3 linked regions of the Caulobacter sp. FWC2 genome follow. The protein of the gene in region 1 interacts with the protein of each later gene in a pairwise test. Links are inferred from orthologs where the notes say so. Each region holds a gene or a part of one and is shown in the gene's direction. Other genes may lie near its edges. The genes, in order: ftsZ, CSW62_RS16395 and rlmN.

Region 1 (4,635 bases):
CTGCGCGAGCGCTTGAAGGCCTCGGGCGCGCCGGTCGAGCCGGGCGCGGGCATCGTCCTGACGGGCGGCGCCAGCCAACTGGCCGGCGTCCGCGAAGTCGCCGTGCGCGTGTTCGATCGTCCGGTTCGCCTGGGCCGCCCGCGCCGGGTGCCGCACCTGGCCGACGCCGCCTCGGGCCCCGCCTTCTGCGCCGCCGCCGGCACCTTGCACCGCACCGCCTTCGGCCCGCGCGAAGCGGTTTCTAGCAAGGCCTTGGCCGGCAACGTGTCGCGCAAGCGTCCTCTGGATCCGAACGCCAGCCCGATGGCCAAGGCCGCCGCCTGGCTGAGGGACAACCTCTAAAACGCCGCCCGTTCGGCGCTCGAAGTTAAAGCGTGAGTAACTCTACAGTTTAACACCTTGGGCCCGGTCGATTGTCTCGACCGGGCCTTTTGCTGCCCGAGTCAGCCTATAGTCACCGGAATTGGCGTTCAGCGGCGTTCGGTCGCACGCGCCTGTGGATCCCCAGCGGAACCCTTGGTTCGCCAGGAGATTCTGTTGATAGACCACAATTTATCCCACGGTCGCGCTCGACCAGATCACGACTCAGATTATGCAGTTAACTGCCGATTAACGATGGTGGTTGTTCTGTTAACACGATCGTCGAGGCAATCCTGGGCGATCGGGTGTCGCCGAGGTCTAGTTCGACGATTTCGGCGTTAAGGACGCGAGGGTCCCATGGCTATTTCTCTTTCCGCGCCGCGTACGACTGAGCTGAAGCCACGTATCGTGGTGTTCGGCGTCGGCGGCGCTGGCGGCAACGCTGTGAACAACATGATCGAGGCTGGCCTCGAAGGTGTTGAATTCGTGGTGGCCAACACCGACGCGCAGCAGCTGCAGTTCGCCAAAACGGACCGCCGCATCCAGCTGGGCGTGCAGATCACGCAGGGCCTTGGCGCTGGCGCACATCCTGAAGTCGGCATGAGCGCCGCTGAAGAGAGCTTCCCGGAAATCGGCGAGCACCTCGACGGCGCCCACATGGTCTTCATCACTGCCGGCATGGGCGGCGGCACCGGCACCGGCGCGGCCCCGATCATCGCCAAGTGCGCCCGTGAGCGCGGCATCCTGACCGTTGGCGTCGTGACCAAGCCCTTCCACTTCGAAGGTCGTCACCGCATGCGCCTGGCCGACAGCGGCATCCAGGAGCTGCAGCGCTACGTCGATACCCTGATCGTCATTCCGAACCAGAACCTGTTCCGCGTCGCCAACGAGCGCACGACCTTCGCCGAAGCCTTCGGCATGGCCGACCAGGTTCTGCACTCCGGCGTCCGCTCGATCACCGACCTGATGGTGCTGCCGGGCCTGATCAACCTCGACTTCGCCGACGTCCGCACGGTCATGACCGAGATGGGCAAGGCGATGATGGGCACCGGCGAGGGCGCCGGCGAAGACCGCGCCCTGATGGCCGCTCAGAACGCCATCGCCAACCCGCTGCTGGACGAAGTCTCGCTGAAGGGCGCCAAGGCCGTGCTGGTCAACGTGACCGGCGGCATGGACATGACTCTGCTGGAAGTCGATGAGGCCGCCAACGCGATCTCGGACCAGGTCGATCCGGAAGCCAACATCATCTTCGGCGCGGCCTTCGATCCGTCGCTGGAAGGCGTGATCCGCGTGTCGGTGGTCGCCACCGGCATGGACGGCGCCTCGATCGCCCAGATTGAGCCCAAGCCCGTCACCCGCAACACCACGACCCAGCCGCTGATCGCCGACACTGCGCGCGCCCCGGCGCCGCAACCGGAACCGGCCCGTCCGACCGCCCGCTACGAAGCTGCTCGCCCGGTCGAGCGCCCATCGTCTGCCTTCGCGCCCGAGCCCGCCCAGGAGCCCGAGGTCGTCATGTCCGCGCCTCAGGAAGCGGAAGCCGAGCTCTATTACGACGAACCCCGTGTAGCTGAAGAACCGCGTATTTCCGCGCCTGCGGCCCGGGTGACCCGCATCGTTGACCCGATGGTCGATGAGGTCGCCGAAGAGCCGCTGTTCCCGGAGAGCAACTACTACGAAGAACGTCGCCCCCAGAAGCAGGGCGGCGGGTTCTTCTCGATGTTCGGCGGTGGCCGTCAGCGCTACGAGCAGCAGGCTTCGTCGGCTCCGCAGCCGCAGGCCCGCTCGGCCCAGAGCGCCCGTCCGCAGCTGCAGCCGATCGAGGCCCCGCAGACCGACGACGGCGAGGATCTGGAAATTCCGTCGTTCCTGCGTCGCCTGGCCAACTGAAAGGAAGACCCCAAGCGGGATCCTTCCAAACGGCCCAAGTGACCTGAAACGCACTCGAAACGCCCTGGGAGAAATCCCGGGGCGTTTTGCTTTGCGGGCTTGCTTGCGACTCCAGGTCCGCTTGGCCAGAGTGCCGCCTTCGATCGCGACGTTCGCGACGGGGGAGAGCGCATGCGGAAGTTCCTTTACGGCCTGTCGGGCCTGGCGTTGTTGGCGGCCTCGGCTTCGGCCGCTCCGGCGGCGGACAAGGATCCGGGCGCCAATGCGCCGGTGCAGTACGAGGTCTCGTTCGAGAACGCCCGCCACCACGAGGCCCAGGTCGTCGCCACCTTCCGCAACGTGCCCAAAGGCCCGCTGAAAGTGCGCATGTCGCGCTCGTCGCCGGGCCGCTACGCTATCCACGAGTTCGCCAAGAACGTCTACCAGGTCAGCGCCGTCGACGGCGCGGGCAAGCCGCTGAAGCTTGAACGCAGCGAGCCCTACGGCTGGACCGTGGCCGGTCACGACGGCACGGTTAAGGTGACCTATACGCTCTATGCTGACCGCGGCGACGGCACCTATTCACAGGTCGACACGACCCATGCGCACCTGAACATGCCCGCCACCTTCCTGTGGGCCCAGGGCTATGACGACAAGGCGATCCGCGTGCGTTTCAAGCGCGCCGATCCTAACTGGAAGATCGCCACCCAGCTGCCCGCCGTCGCCGGTGAAGCTGATGCGTTCTGGGCCCCGAGCCTGCAGTACTTCATGGACAGCCCGACCGAGATCAGCGCCCTGACGGTGCGCGAGTGGCAGGTGACCGACAGCGGCCGCACCTACACCTTCCGCCTGGCGCTGCATAATCCGGGCACGGACGAGGACGCCGACAAGTTCGTCGAGAAGCTGAGGGCCATCGTGCCCCAGCACATCAAGGTGTTCGGCGAACTGCCGAAATTCGACCACGGCGAGTACACCTTCATCGCCGACTACATGCCGCAGATCACTGGCGACGGCATGGAGCACCGCAACTCGACCTTCATCAGCCAGCCGCGCTCGCTGTTCCGGGGCAATTTCAGCCAACTGGGCACGGCCAGCCACGAGTTCTTCCACGCCTGGAATGTTGAGCGCATCCGCCCGGCCGAGCTGGAGCCGTTCGACTTCACCAGGGCCAACCCGACCCCGTCGCTGTGGCTGGCCGAGGGCTTCACCCAGTACTACGGCCCGCTGCTGATCCGCCGCGCCGGCCAGTCGACGGTGGACGAGTTCCTCACCGGCCTGTCGGGCACGTTGAATGGCGTGGTTACGGGTCCGGGACGCCTCTACGGTTCGCCGCAGGAGATGAGCCTGCGCGCGCCGTTCGTCGACGCCGCCGCCGCGCTGGACCCGACCAACCCGAACATCTTCACCTCGTACTATCCGTACGGGGCGGTGATCGGCCTGGCGCTTGATCTGCAACTGCGCGGGCGCGAAAAGCCACTCAGCCTGGACGACTTCATGAAGCAGATGTGGCGCACGCACGGCGTCACCGAGAAGGCCTACAAGCCCGCCGACGCCCGCGCGGCCCTGGCCAGGACGACCGGCGACGAGGCCTTCGCCGACGGGTTCTTCAAGGCCAGCATCGAGGGCTCGGCCCTGCCGGATTTCGCCCCATTGCTGGATCAAGCCGGCCTGAAACTTCGCCCGAAATCGCCGAAGAAGGCCTGGCTGGGCGCGTCGCGCGTCAAGGTCAGCGGGAGCGACGTGATCCTCGACGCCCCGCCGGCGCCGAACAGCCCGCTCTACGCCGCCGGCGTCGAGGTCGGCGATCGGATCGTCAGCATTGGCCGCTTCGAGTTCGCCAATGAAGGCGACTGGACCGACGCCCTGGACCGCCTGAAGCCCGACGAGGCTGCCACGGTGAAGTTCATTCAGCGCGGCCAGACCCGTGAGGCCTCGCTCAAGGTCGCCGCTGACCCGACCCTGGAAGTCGTCCGCTACGAAAAGGCCGACCTGAAGCCGACAGAGGCGCAGCTGGCCTTCCGCAAGGCGTGGCTGGGCGAGGATACGCCCAGCGCCAAATAGGAACCAAAGCCTAAGCTCACACGCTCGCCTCCAGGAACAATCCTGGAGGCGGCCATGAGCTTTGTGATGCGTGCGACAACGGTCCTGATGCTGACTGTCGCGGTCAGCGGCTGCGCGATGGGCGGCCGGATGGCCAGCGGCGGACCCAGCAGCGACGAGCGGATGTTCGCCACCACCTTCGCCTCGTGCCGCGATCAGGTGCGGGCCGGCAAGACCGACAACTTCAAGATCTCGTCGGCTTCGCCCGCCGCCCAGGCCACGCCCGGCGGCGACACTGGCCTTCGCTTGAAGGCGCCCTATGACCGCGCCAAGGGCAAATATCGCCACGGCCGAAACGCCGCGATC
Region 2 (4,533 bases), 2.2 Mb from region 1 along the record:
AGCCTGTCGAAGGGCGAGGGCGGCTCCTCTGACTATGCCGCTCTACGATTGCTGAACGGCCGCGTTGCCAGGATCTCGGCGCCGAGGTGCGCCTGGGGCTGAACCTCCAGGCCCAGTTCGCGAAGGCTGTCGGCCAAGGCGCGGCGGGGCTGCTCGTCCAGCAGAGCGCTGGCGTCAACGACCAGCGTCCCGCCGGGCCGCAGCATGGTGTAGGTCGCGGCGATGACGGCGCGCGCGTCGTGCAGGGTCGGGCACTCCAGGACCAGCAACACGTCGCTGCGTTCGTCAGCCGCCCCGCAGGTGGCCCGGCGAGCTGCTTCGACGCGCTGATAGCCGCGACGCCATAGCTGGCACATGGCTTCGCCCGCGCCGGGGCCGGCGACGGCCACGAAGCACAGCGGCGTGGCCTCGGCCAGGTCCAGCATGCGGTCCAGGGCGGGATTGATCCCTTCGGTCGGAACGCCCAGCAGGAACTGAGCGGCCTGACGGAGTGGGTGGGGCGACATGGTCGGTAAGCCTTCTTGAAGTCGCCATCGGGCGACGAACGCCGCCTGTCTTGCGCCCGGAGCGCATAAGGGCTCCATGCGAAACCAGAACGTCCGCCTAAGGGCGACGTAAGGATCACCGATGATCTGGATCCCCATCACCGTCGTCGCCACGGTCTTCCAGGTGGCGCGCAACGCCGCCCAGCGCTCGGTCATGGGCGGAGCGGGGCCGTGGGGGGCGACCCTGGTCCGTTTCCTGTTCGGCCTGCCGTTCGCCGCCGTTTTCGCCCTGATCGCCGTGCTGGCGACGCCGGGGCTCGATTTTCACCCGCACGCCAGGTTCTGGGTCGCCTGCGTCGCCGGGGCGGCGTTCCAGATCGGCGCGACGGCGGCGATGCTGACGGCGATGCAGCGCTCTTCGTTCGCCCTGGGCACGGCCCTGCAGCAGAGCGGCCTGCCGTTCGCGCTGATCTTCGGGGCGCTGGTGTTCAAGGACCACGTCGGCCCGGTCGCCTGGACCGGCGGACTGATCGCGACCGGCGGGCTGGCCGCGTTGTCGTGGCCGCGGGGCGAGGTGGTGATCCGCCAGGGCGCGGTGCTGGCCGGACTGACCTCCGGGGCCTTCTTCGCCCTATGCGCAAACTGCTTCCGGCAGGCGGCCCTGGCCCTGGATCCCGTCCATCCGCCGGCCGCCGCCTTCACGACCGTGCTGGTGGTTCAGGCCATCCAGACGGTCGCCCTGACCAGCTATCTCGCTTGGCGCAATCCGGACTCGCTGAGGGCGGTGGTCGCCGCCTGGCGGCAGTCGCTGGGCGCGGGGTTCTGCGGCGCGGCGGCCTCCGGCCTGTGGTTCACGGCCATGGCCTTGTCGCCCGTCGGGCCGGTGAGGGCGGTCGGTGTGGTCGAAATACCGGTCGCCGCCATCGCCGGACGTCGTCTGTTCAAGGAGCGTCTGACTCTGTTCCAGATCGGCGCCTGCGGCATAACGGCGCTCGGGGTCGTCATGGCCGCGCTCGGCTAGATTTCGCCATGTTCGGGTGCTTGGCCAACTTGGCCGCAAAAGCCTTCGAAAACCCCGCTAATAGACCTTGAATTCAACGCTTTCGCAGGGCACACGGGCGGGCGTCGGCGTGCTTTTGGCCGTTCGGACGACGGCGCGGCCAGGGGGCTGCGCTCCCGTCGAGCGGTCAGGCCTGCCAACCGGATCGAAATCCGCCAAATGCGGGAATCATGTTGTCCTCGCATTGAATTGAAGTAGGAGCCTTTTCTTCTCCGTCGACCCCGTCTCAGGGACGGAAAAGGCCTTCTTCTTCCGATCTGACGTCTTATTTCTACCGCCTGTAACGCCCCTCCTACCCCTCAGTCAGGGCTTTCAATGTTTTCTTCCCTCTTCGGCGTGATCTCGAACGACATCGCCATCGACCTCGGTACGGCCAACACCCTCATTTACATGAAGGGCAAGGGGATCGTTCTGAATGAACCGTCGGTGGTCGCCCTGCGCAATGTCGGCGGTCGCAAGATCGTCCACGCCGTGGGCATCGAGGCCAAGCAGATGCTGGGTCGCACCCCGGGCCACATGGAAGCCATCCGCCCGATGCGCGACGGCGTGATCGCCGACTTCGAAGTCGCCGAAGAGATGATCAAGTACTTCATCCGCAAGGTTCACAACCGCAAGGGCTTCGTGAACCCCAAGGTGATCGTGTGCGTGCCGTCGGGCGCCACCGCCGTCGAACGTCGCGCCATCAACGACAGCTGCCTTAACGCTTCGGCCCGCCGCGTGGGCCTGATCGACGAGCCGATGGCCGCCGCGATCGGCGCCGGCCTGCCGATCCACGAGCCGACCGGCTCGATGGTCGTCGACATCGGCGGCGGCACCACCGAGGTGGCCGTGCTGTCGCTGTCGGGCATCGTCTATTCGCGCTCGGTCCGCGTCGGCGGCGACAAGATGGACGAGGCGATCATCAGCTACATGCGCCGCCACCATAACCTGCTGATCGGCGAAACGACCGCCGAGCGCATCAAGAAGGAAATCGGCACCGCTCGCGCGCCGGCCGACGGCGAGGGGCTGTCGATCGACGTCAAGGGCCGCGACCTGATGCAGGGCGTGCCGCGCGAAGTCCGCATCAGCGAGAAGCAGGCCGCCGACGCCCTGGCCGAACCGGTCGGGCAGATCGTCGAAGCCGTGAAGGTGGCCCTGGAAGCCACCCCGCCGGAACTGGCCAGCGACATCGCCGACAAGGGCATCATGCTGACCGGCGGCGGCGCGCTGCTGCGCGGCCTGGACGCCGAAATCCGCGACCACACCGGTCTGCCGGTCACCGTGGCCGATGATCCGCTATCGTGCGTGGCCCTGGGCTGCGGCAAGGTTCTCGAGCATCCGAAGTGGATGAAGGGCGTCCTGGAATCCACGCTGGCCTAAAGCCGGTATTGCTCTAGAGGCGCCTGGGGGGCGTCGGGAGAAAATACGTGCCCTTTCGCGAAGGTCCCCTCGGCGACCTGAAAGTGCCGCTTACCTGGACGGCGGCGGTGGCCCTGATCGTCGCGGCCGTCATCGCTGTCGCCTTCCTGCTGGCCGATCGTCGCGAGACTCTCCAGGAGCAGGCCTATGGCGTCACCCGCCAGACGGTGGACGTCGTCGCCCGGCCGGTCAGCGGCGCCATCGCCGCGCCGGGGCGCTGGACGGGCCTGGGCCTGGACTATGTCCGCAGCTACTTCTTCATCGCCTCGGAGAACCGTCGCCTGAAGACCGAGCTGGCCGAGATGCGCCAATGGCGCGACCGCGCCCTGGACCTTCACGACCAGAACGAGCGCTTCAAGAGCCTGCTGGGCCTGCGCACCGATCCGCCGATCCCGATGGCCTCGGCCCGGGTGGTGGCCGACAGCCGCGGCCCCTTCGCCAATACGCGCCTGGCCGACACCGGCTCGGAACGGGGCGTCGAGGTCGGCAATCCCGTGCTCAACGAGCGCGGTCTGGTCGGTCGCGTGGTCGGCGTCTCGCGCGGCGCCAGCCGGGTGCTACTGCTGACTGACATCGCTTCGCGCACGCCGGTGATGATCGACCGCACGAACGCCCGCGCCATCCTGACCGGCGACGGCGGCCCCAACCCCAAGCTGGAATATCTGCGCGGCGTGGATCCGATCCAGCAGGGCGATCGTGTTGTCACCTCGGGTGACGGCGGCGTGGTGCCGCGCGGCCTGCCGGTGGGCGCGGCCGTGAAGGGCCTAGACGGTCGCTGGCGCGTGGTGCTGTTCGCCGACCAGTCGTCGATCGACTACATCCGCATCCTGCTGTTCAAGGACTTCGCCCAGCTGGCCGACGAGAAGCAGCTGGAAGCCAAGTCCCTGCCGCCGGTGACGACCGAGGATCCGCAGACCTCGATCCTATCCGCGCCGAAACCCGCGACGACCACCGCGAGCCAGCCGGACACGACGCCGGCGCCGTCCGCCGCGGCTCAGCCCAAGCCGGCGGCCCAGAAGCCCGCGACGACCAAGCCTGCCGCGCCCAAGCCCGCCACGACCGCGACGCCCGCGCCGACGGGAACGCCCCGATGAGCATGAGCGGCGGTCGAGCGCTCAATCCCGCCCGTTGGCTGGGCGTGCCGATGCTGCTGTGCATTTTCGCGACGATCCTGTTCGCCGCGCCGATCCGCATCTGGGGCCTGCAACTGCCCGAGCCGGTGTTCGCCATGGTCCCGGCCTTCGCCTGGGCGATGATCCGTCCCTCGATCCTGGCCCCGTTCGCGCTGTTGATCCTGGGCCTTTTCCTGGACATCTTCTGGGGCGGTCCCACGGGCCTGTGGGGTCTGTCGCTGCTGGTCGCCTACGCCATGGTTCTGATCCTGCGCAACGCCATGACCGGCCAGAGCCGGCCGATGATGTGGGCCTGGTTCGCCGGAGTCACGGGCGTCGCCATGATCGCCGGCTTCCTGTTCACCATGCTCGACAGCCTGGCCATGCCCAGCCTGCTGGCCGTTTTCTGGCAGTTCCTGGTCACGGCGCTGCTGTTCCCTTTCGCCCACCGCCTGGTCGATCGCTTCGAGGACGCCGA
Region 3 (4,492 bases), 3.7 Mb from region 1 along the record:
TGGGCGAGCGCGTGGCCAAGGCCGCTGTCCGGTGGACCGCCGGCGCCCAGGCCGCCGAGCTCGAGCAGGCCGCTTAAACCAACAGGCCCCAAGGCTGCGGTGGTCTCCCTCCCTGACCGCGGCCCCGAAGAGGCGCGCCGCCCAGCCGAGCTGGCGCGCCTCTTCCACCCCCCTAAATTCCAGGGCTGCTTGAACCAAATCGCGGGCCGTGCTCGTCTCCGGCGACGTTTTGTCTTCTTCCGGATCACCCCAGCATGGCTCGCCGCCTCGCCCTGATCACCGGCGCCTCCGCCGGCATCGGGGCCGCCTCCGCCCGCATCTACGCCAGCCACGGCTATGACGTGGCCCTGACCGCGCGCCGGGCCGACCGCCTTGAGGGCCTGGCCGCCGAGATCAAGCTGCGTTCGGGCGTCGAGGCCTACGCCATCCCCACTGACCTGGCCGAGCCGACCGGCGTCGACACGGTGCTGGCCGCCATCGCCGAGCAGGGCCGGGTGGTCGACGCCCTGGTCAACAACGCCGGCTATGGCCTGCCGGGGACCTACGACTCCACCACCTGGGCCGACCAGGCGGCCTTCCTGCAGCTGATGCTGACCAGCGTCTGCGGCATGACCCACAAGGTGCTGCCCGGCATGGTCGAGCGGAAGTTCGGCCGCATCGTCAATGTCGCCTCGCTGGCGGGCCTGGTCCCCGGCGCGGCCGGCCACACACTGTACGCGGCGACCAAGGGCTTTCTCGTCAAGTTCTCCCAGAGCCTGCACCTGGAGAACCTGGCGACCGGCGTCCACGTCTCGGCGCTGTGCCCCGGCTTCACCTATTCGGAGTTCCACGACGTCAACGGCACGCGCGGCCAAGTCAGTCAGGGTGTGCCGGAATGGATGTGGCTGGGCGCCGATGAGGTCGCCGCCGCGGGCTACGAGGCCGCCGAGGCCAACCGCTCGATCTGCGTCCCTGGCGCGCCGAACAAGGCTATCGCGGCGATCGCCAAGATCGTGCCGGATGACTGGGCCCTGGCCCTGATGGCCAGCCAGGGAAGCCGCTTCCGCAAGGTTTAGGGCGCGAAAACCTCGTCCTTCGACAAGCTCAGGATGAGGTTTTCGGTTGGAACCGTGGCCTTGCAGTCGGCCTCACCCTGAGCCTGTCCCACGGGTCCGACCAAGTCGGCCCGCGGGTAAACTCCGGGCGGGGCCGCTTGTCGCACGCCGCTCGTTTTGGAAAACCGGCCGGGACCTGCTATATGTCCGCCTCGATCCCCGAGCATCCGGACACCCCCTTGAGCGTCACCCTAGACCTGTCGCGCGTCTCCACCGACGCCGCGCCCGCCCCCGCCGTCACTAAGCCGCCGGTCAACCTCTCGGGCCTGACGCGTCCGCAGCTGGTCGCGGCCCTGGTCGAGAGCGGCGTGGTTGAGCACGGCAAGGCCAAGATGCGCGCCACCCAGATCTTCCGCTGGATGCACCATCGCGGCGTCACCGACTTCGCGCTGATGAGCGACGTCGCCAAGGAGACCCGAGCCCGCCTGGCCGAGACCTTCGTGCTCAATCGCCCGGAGATCGTCGAGCGCCAGGTGTCGAAGGACGGCACCCGCAAGTGGCTGATCCGCATGGCCCCGGGCATCGAGGTCGAAAGCGTCTACATCCCCGGCGTCGGCCGCGCCGGCGCCCTGTGCGTGTCCAGCCAGGTCGGCTGCACCCTGAACTGCAGCTTCTGCCATACCGGCACCCAGCCGCTGGTTCGCAACCTGACCGCCGCCGAGATCGTCGCCCAGGTCCAGGTGGCCAAGGACGACCTGGCCGAATGGCCGTCGGACAAGGAAGACCGCGTGCTCTCGAACATCGTGTTCATGGGCATGGGCGAGCCGCTGTACAATCTGGGCCAGGTGGCCGACGCCATCGAGATCATCAGCGACAACGAGGGCATCGGCATCTCGCGTCGCCGGATCACGGTCTCGACCTCGGGCGTCGTGCCCATGCTGGAAAAGCTGGGCAATACGACCCAGGCCATGCTGGCGATCAGCCTGCACGCCACCAACGATCCCCTGCGCGACGAACTGGTGCCGCTGAACAAGAAGTACCCGATCGCCGAGCTGATGGCCGGCATTCGCGCCTATCCGGGCCTGTCCAACGCCCGCCGCGTGACCTTCGAGTACGTCATGCTGAAGGGCGTCAACGACAGCCCCGACGAGGCTCGCGCCCTGGTCAAGCTGATCAAGGGCATCCCGGCCAAGATCAACCTGATCCCGTTCAATCCCTGGCCGGGCAGCGATTACCTGTGCTCGGACTGGTCGACGATCGAGGCCTTCGCCGCGATCCTCAACAAGGCCGGCTACTCCTCGCCGATCCGCACCCCGCGCGGCCGCGACATCCTCGCCGCCTGCGGCCAGCTGAAGAGCGAGAGCGAGAAGGTTCGCGCCTCGGCGATGCGCAAGCTGTCGATGGCGGCCATGGCCGGCATGCTGTCGGATGATGACGAGGACGAGGCGGCTTAGCGGCCCCCAAAAAGTCGCCGACAACTCCCCCGACGCGGGCGCCCTCTACGCAAAACTTGTCGACCCGTGTTAGTCAGGGGGCCGCAAGTTCATCGGGGTAGTTCGCGTCCATGCCGTCCCAGCTCCAGTCGCCCGAGGTCCAGGCCTTCGCCACCGGCTTTCCGGTCACCCTGCTGCATGCCAGCGTGACCCTGGTCATGCTGATCCTGGGGACGGCGCTCTACGCCATGCTGACCCCGCACAAGGAAATCACCCTGATCCGCGAGGGCAATTCGGCCGCCGCCCTGTCGCTGGGCGGGGTGATGGTCGGCCTGGCCATTCCGCTGGCCATCTCGCTGACCGCCTCGACCTCGGTGGTCGAGATCGTCATCTGGGGCGCGGCGACCATCGCCGTGCAGCTGCTGGTGTTCCGCGTCACCGACATGGTGCTGCAGGGCCTGCCCGAGCGGATCCACGAGGGCGAAGTCGCCGCCGCCGCCCTGCTTGTCGGCGCCAAGCTGGCCACCGCCCTGATCCTCGCCGCCGCCGTGGCCGGCTGAGCCGACACGGTCGGGGGACCTTACAGTGCATTTCCCCAAGCTTCCCGATTGGCTGGTCTACGCCGCCGCCGTCAGCGCCCTGCTGATCGTCGCCGTCGGCCGGCAGGAGCGCTCGGACGCGCCGCCGCCGCCGCCGCCGGTGCCGGGCGAAGAGGGGCTGCCCTTGGGGCCGTCCTCGCCGTTCGATCCGTCGATCGTGGTCCAGGTCCCCGAAAAGCCCGAGCCCGGCTCGGGCACGGCCTTCTCGGTCGGCGACGACGGCACGTGGCTGACCGCGCGCCACGTGGTCGACGGCTGCAAGCAGGCGGCCATCGTCGTGGCTGACGGTCGCGGCGTGGCGGCCAAGATCCATGTCGACCCCAAGGCCGACGCCGCCATCCTGACCACCGAAGGCGGGGCGCCGTCCGTGCCGCTGGGCCTGGACGCCCCGCTGCGCCGGGGCGCGCGCGCCTATCATCCAGGCTTCCCGCAAGGCCATCCGGGCGAGGCCGCCTCGCGCCTGTTGGGCCGCGAGAACCTGGTCGTCCACGGTCGCGGGGCCCGCACCGAGCCCGTGCTGGTCTGGGCCGAGGTCGGTCGCACCGACAGCCTGAAGGGCACCCTGGCCGGCCTCTCGGGCTCGCCGGCCCTCGACGGCGCCGGGCGGGTGATCGGGGTGACGGTGGCCGAGGCCCCGCGTCGCGGCCGCATCTACACGACCGCGCCCGAGACCCTGAAGACCCTGCTGGGCCCGCACCGCCGGCCCAGCCCGTCCGAATTCGCGCCGAGCGAGCCGATCACCACCGAGAACTACGGCCGCGTGGCCGACGGCCTGCGCCGCGACCTCCGCGTGGCCCAGGTGGTGTGCCTGAAGGTCTAGGCGGGACCGAAACCTCGCCCTTCGACAGGCTCAGGATGAGGTTTCCAATGAACCGGCCATGATCCTCATCCTGAGCTTGTCGAAGGACGAGGATCACGCACGATGCCTAAGCCGTCGTCGCCTCGGCCTCGACCGGCTTCTGCCGCGCCGCCACCAGGAACGACAGCACGATGGCCACGACGCCGATCAGGGCCGTGTAGATGAAGAACGCCGTATAGCCCGCCGCCATGGCCGGGCCGCTGACGCCCAGTTTGGCGCCGGCGGCGGTGAAGCTCTCGGGCGGCAGGCGGGTGAACAGGGCCTTCAACGGCGCGGTGATCCCGCCGTGCTCGGCCGCCACAGCCGAGCCCTCAACGATGCGCCCCGACTGCGAGGCGATCAGCTTGCCGGGAAGGGAATAGAGCGAGGCGAACAAGGCGTACTGGGTGGCGGTGAAGCCGGCCGTGGTCAGGCTGGACATGTAGGTGATCAGCGCCGTCCCCGCGACGCCGCCCGCCAGGTTGTCGATACAGATCGAGGCGAACAGCATGCCGGTGTTGTGGCCGCTCATCGCCAGCACCGCGAACATCAGATTGCTGATCGGCTGGGCGAAGGCGCCGATGATCA

The links.
Region 2: the proteins of ftsZ (region 1) and CSW62_RS16395 interact in binary tests that used the Escherichia coli proteins (3 or more experiments, as listed by UniProt). The link is inferred for Caulobacter sp. FWC2 from one-to-one orthologs.
Region 3: the proteins of ftsZ (region 1) and rlmN interact in binary tests that used the Escherichia coli proteins (3 or more experiments, as listed by UniProt). The link is inferred for Caulobacter sp. FWC2 from one-to-one orthologs.

The regions. Positions count from the first base shown.
Region 1 is NZ_PEBF01000001.1:1,236,034-1,240,668, forward strand. The notes cover bases 1-2,983. They hold ftsZ (cell division protein FtsZ), read left to right. Parts: upstream 1-717; coding sequence 718-2,250; downstream 2,251-2,983. Other genes in these bases: ftsA (cell division protein FtsA), read left to right, coding at 1-342; CSW62_RS05970 (M61 family metallopeptidase), read left to right, coding at 2,422-2,983. Outside these bases: more of CSW62_RS05970, read left to right, coding at 2,984-4,290; CSW62_RS05975 (hypothetical protein), read left to right, coding at 4,345-4,635. UniProt on the Escherichia coli protein: Essential cell division protein that forms a contractile ring structure (Z ring) at the future cell division site. The regulation of the ring assembly controls the timing and the location of cell division.
Region 2 is NZ_PEBF01000001.1:3,417,116-3,421,648, reverse strand. Bases 1,002-3,882 are described here. They hold CSW62_RS16395 (rod shape-determining protein), read left to right. Parts: upstream 1,002-1,860; coding sequence 1,861-2,904; downstream 2,905-3,882. Other genes in these bases: mreC (rod shape-determining protein MreC), read left to right, coding at 2,952-3,882; CSW62_RS16400 (DMT family transporter), read left to right, coding at 1,002-1,506. In the rest of the region: CSW62_RS16405 (hypothetical protein), read right to left, coding at 33-506; more of CSW62_RS16400, read left to right, coding at 628-1,001; more of mreC, read left to right, coding at 3,883-4,037; CSW62_RS16385 (hypothetical protein), read left to right, coding at 4,034-4,533. UniProt on the Escherichia coli protein: Forms membrane-associated dynamic filaments that are essential for cell shape determination. Acts by regulating cell wall synthesis and cell elongation, and thus cell shape.
Region 3 is NZ_PEBF01000001.1:4,984,556-4,989,047, reverse strand. What follows is about bases 541-3,380. They hold rlmN (23S rRNA (adenine(2503)-C(2))-methyltransferase RlmN), read left to right. Parts: upstream 541-1,273; coding sequence 1,274-2,488; downstream 2,489-3,380. Other genes in these bases: CSW62_RS23500 (serine protease), read left to right, coding at 3,053-3,380; CSW62_RS23505 (DUF350 domain-containing protein), read left to right, coding at 2,599-3,027; CSW62_RS23515 (SDR family oxidoreductase), read left to right, coding at 541-1,055. Also shown: CSW62_RS23520 (flavodoxin family protein), read left to right, coding at 1-77; more of CSW62_RS23515, read left to right, coding at 255-540; more of CSW62_RS23500, read left to right, coding at 3,381-3,886; CSW62_RS23495 (MFS transporter), read right to left, coding at 3,993-4,492.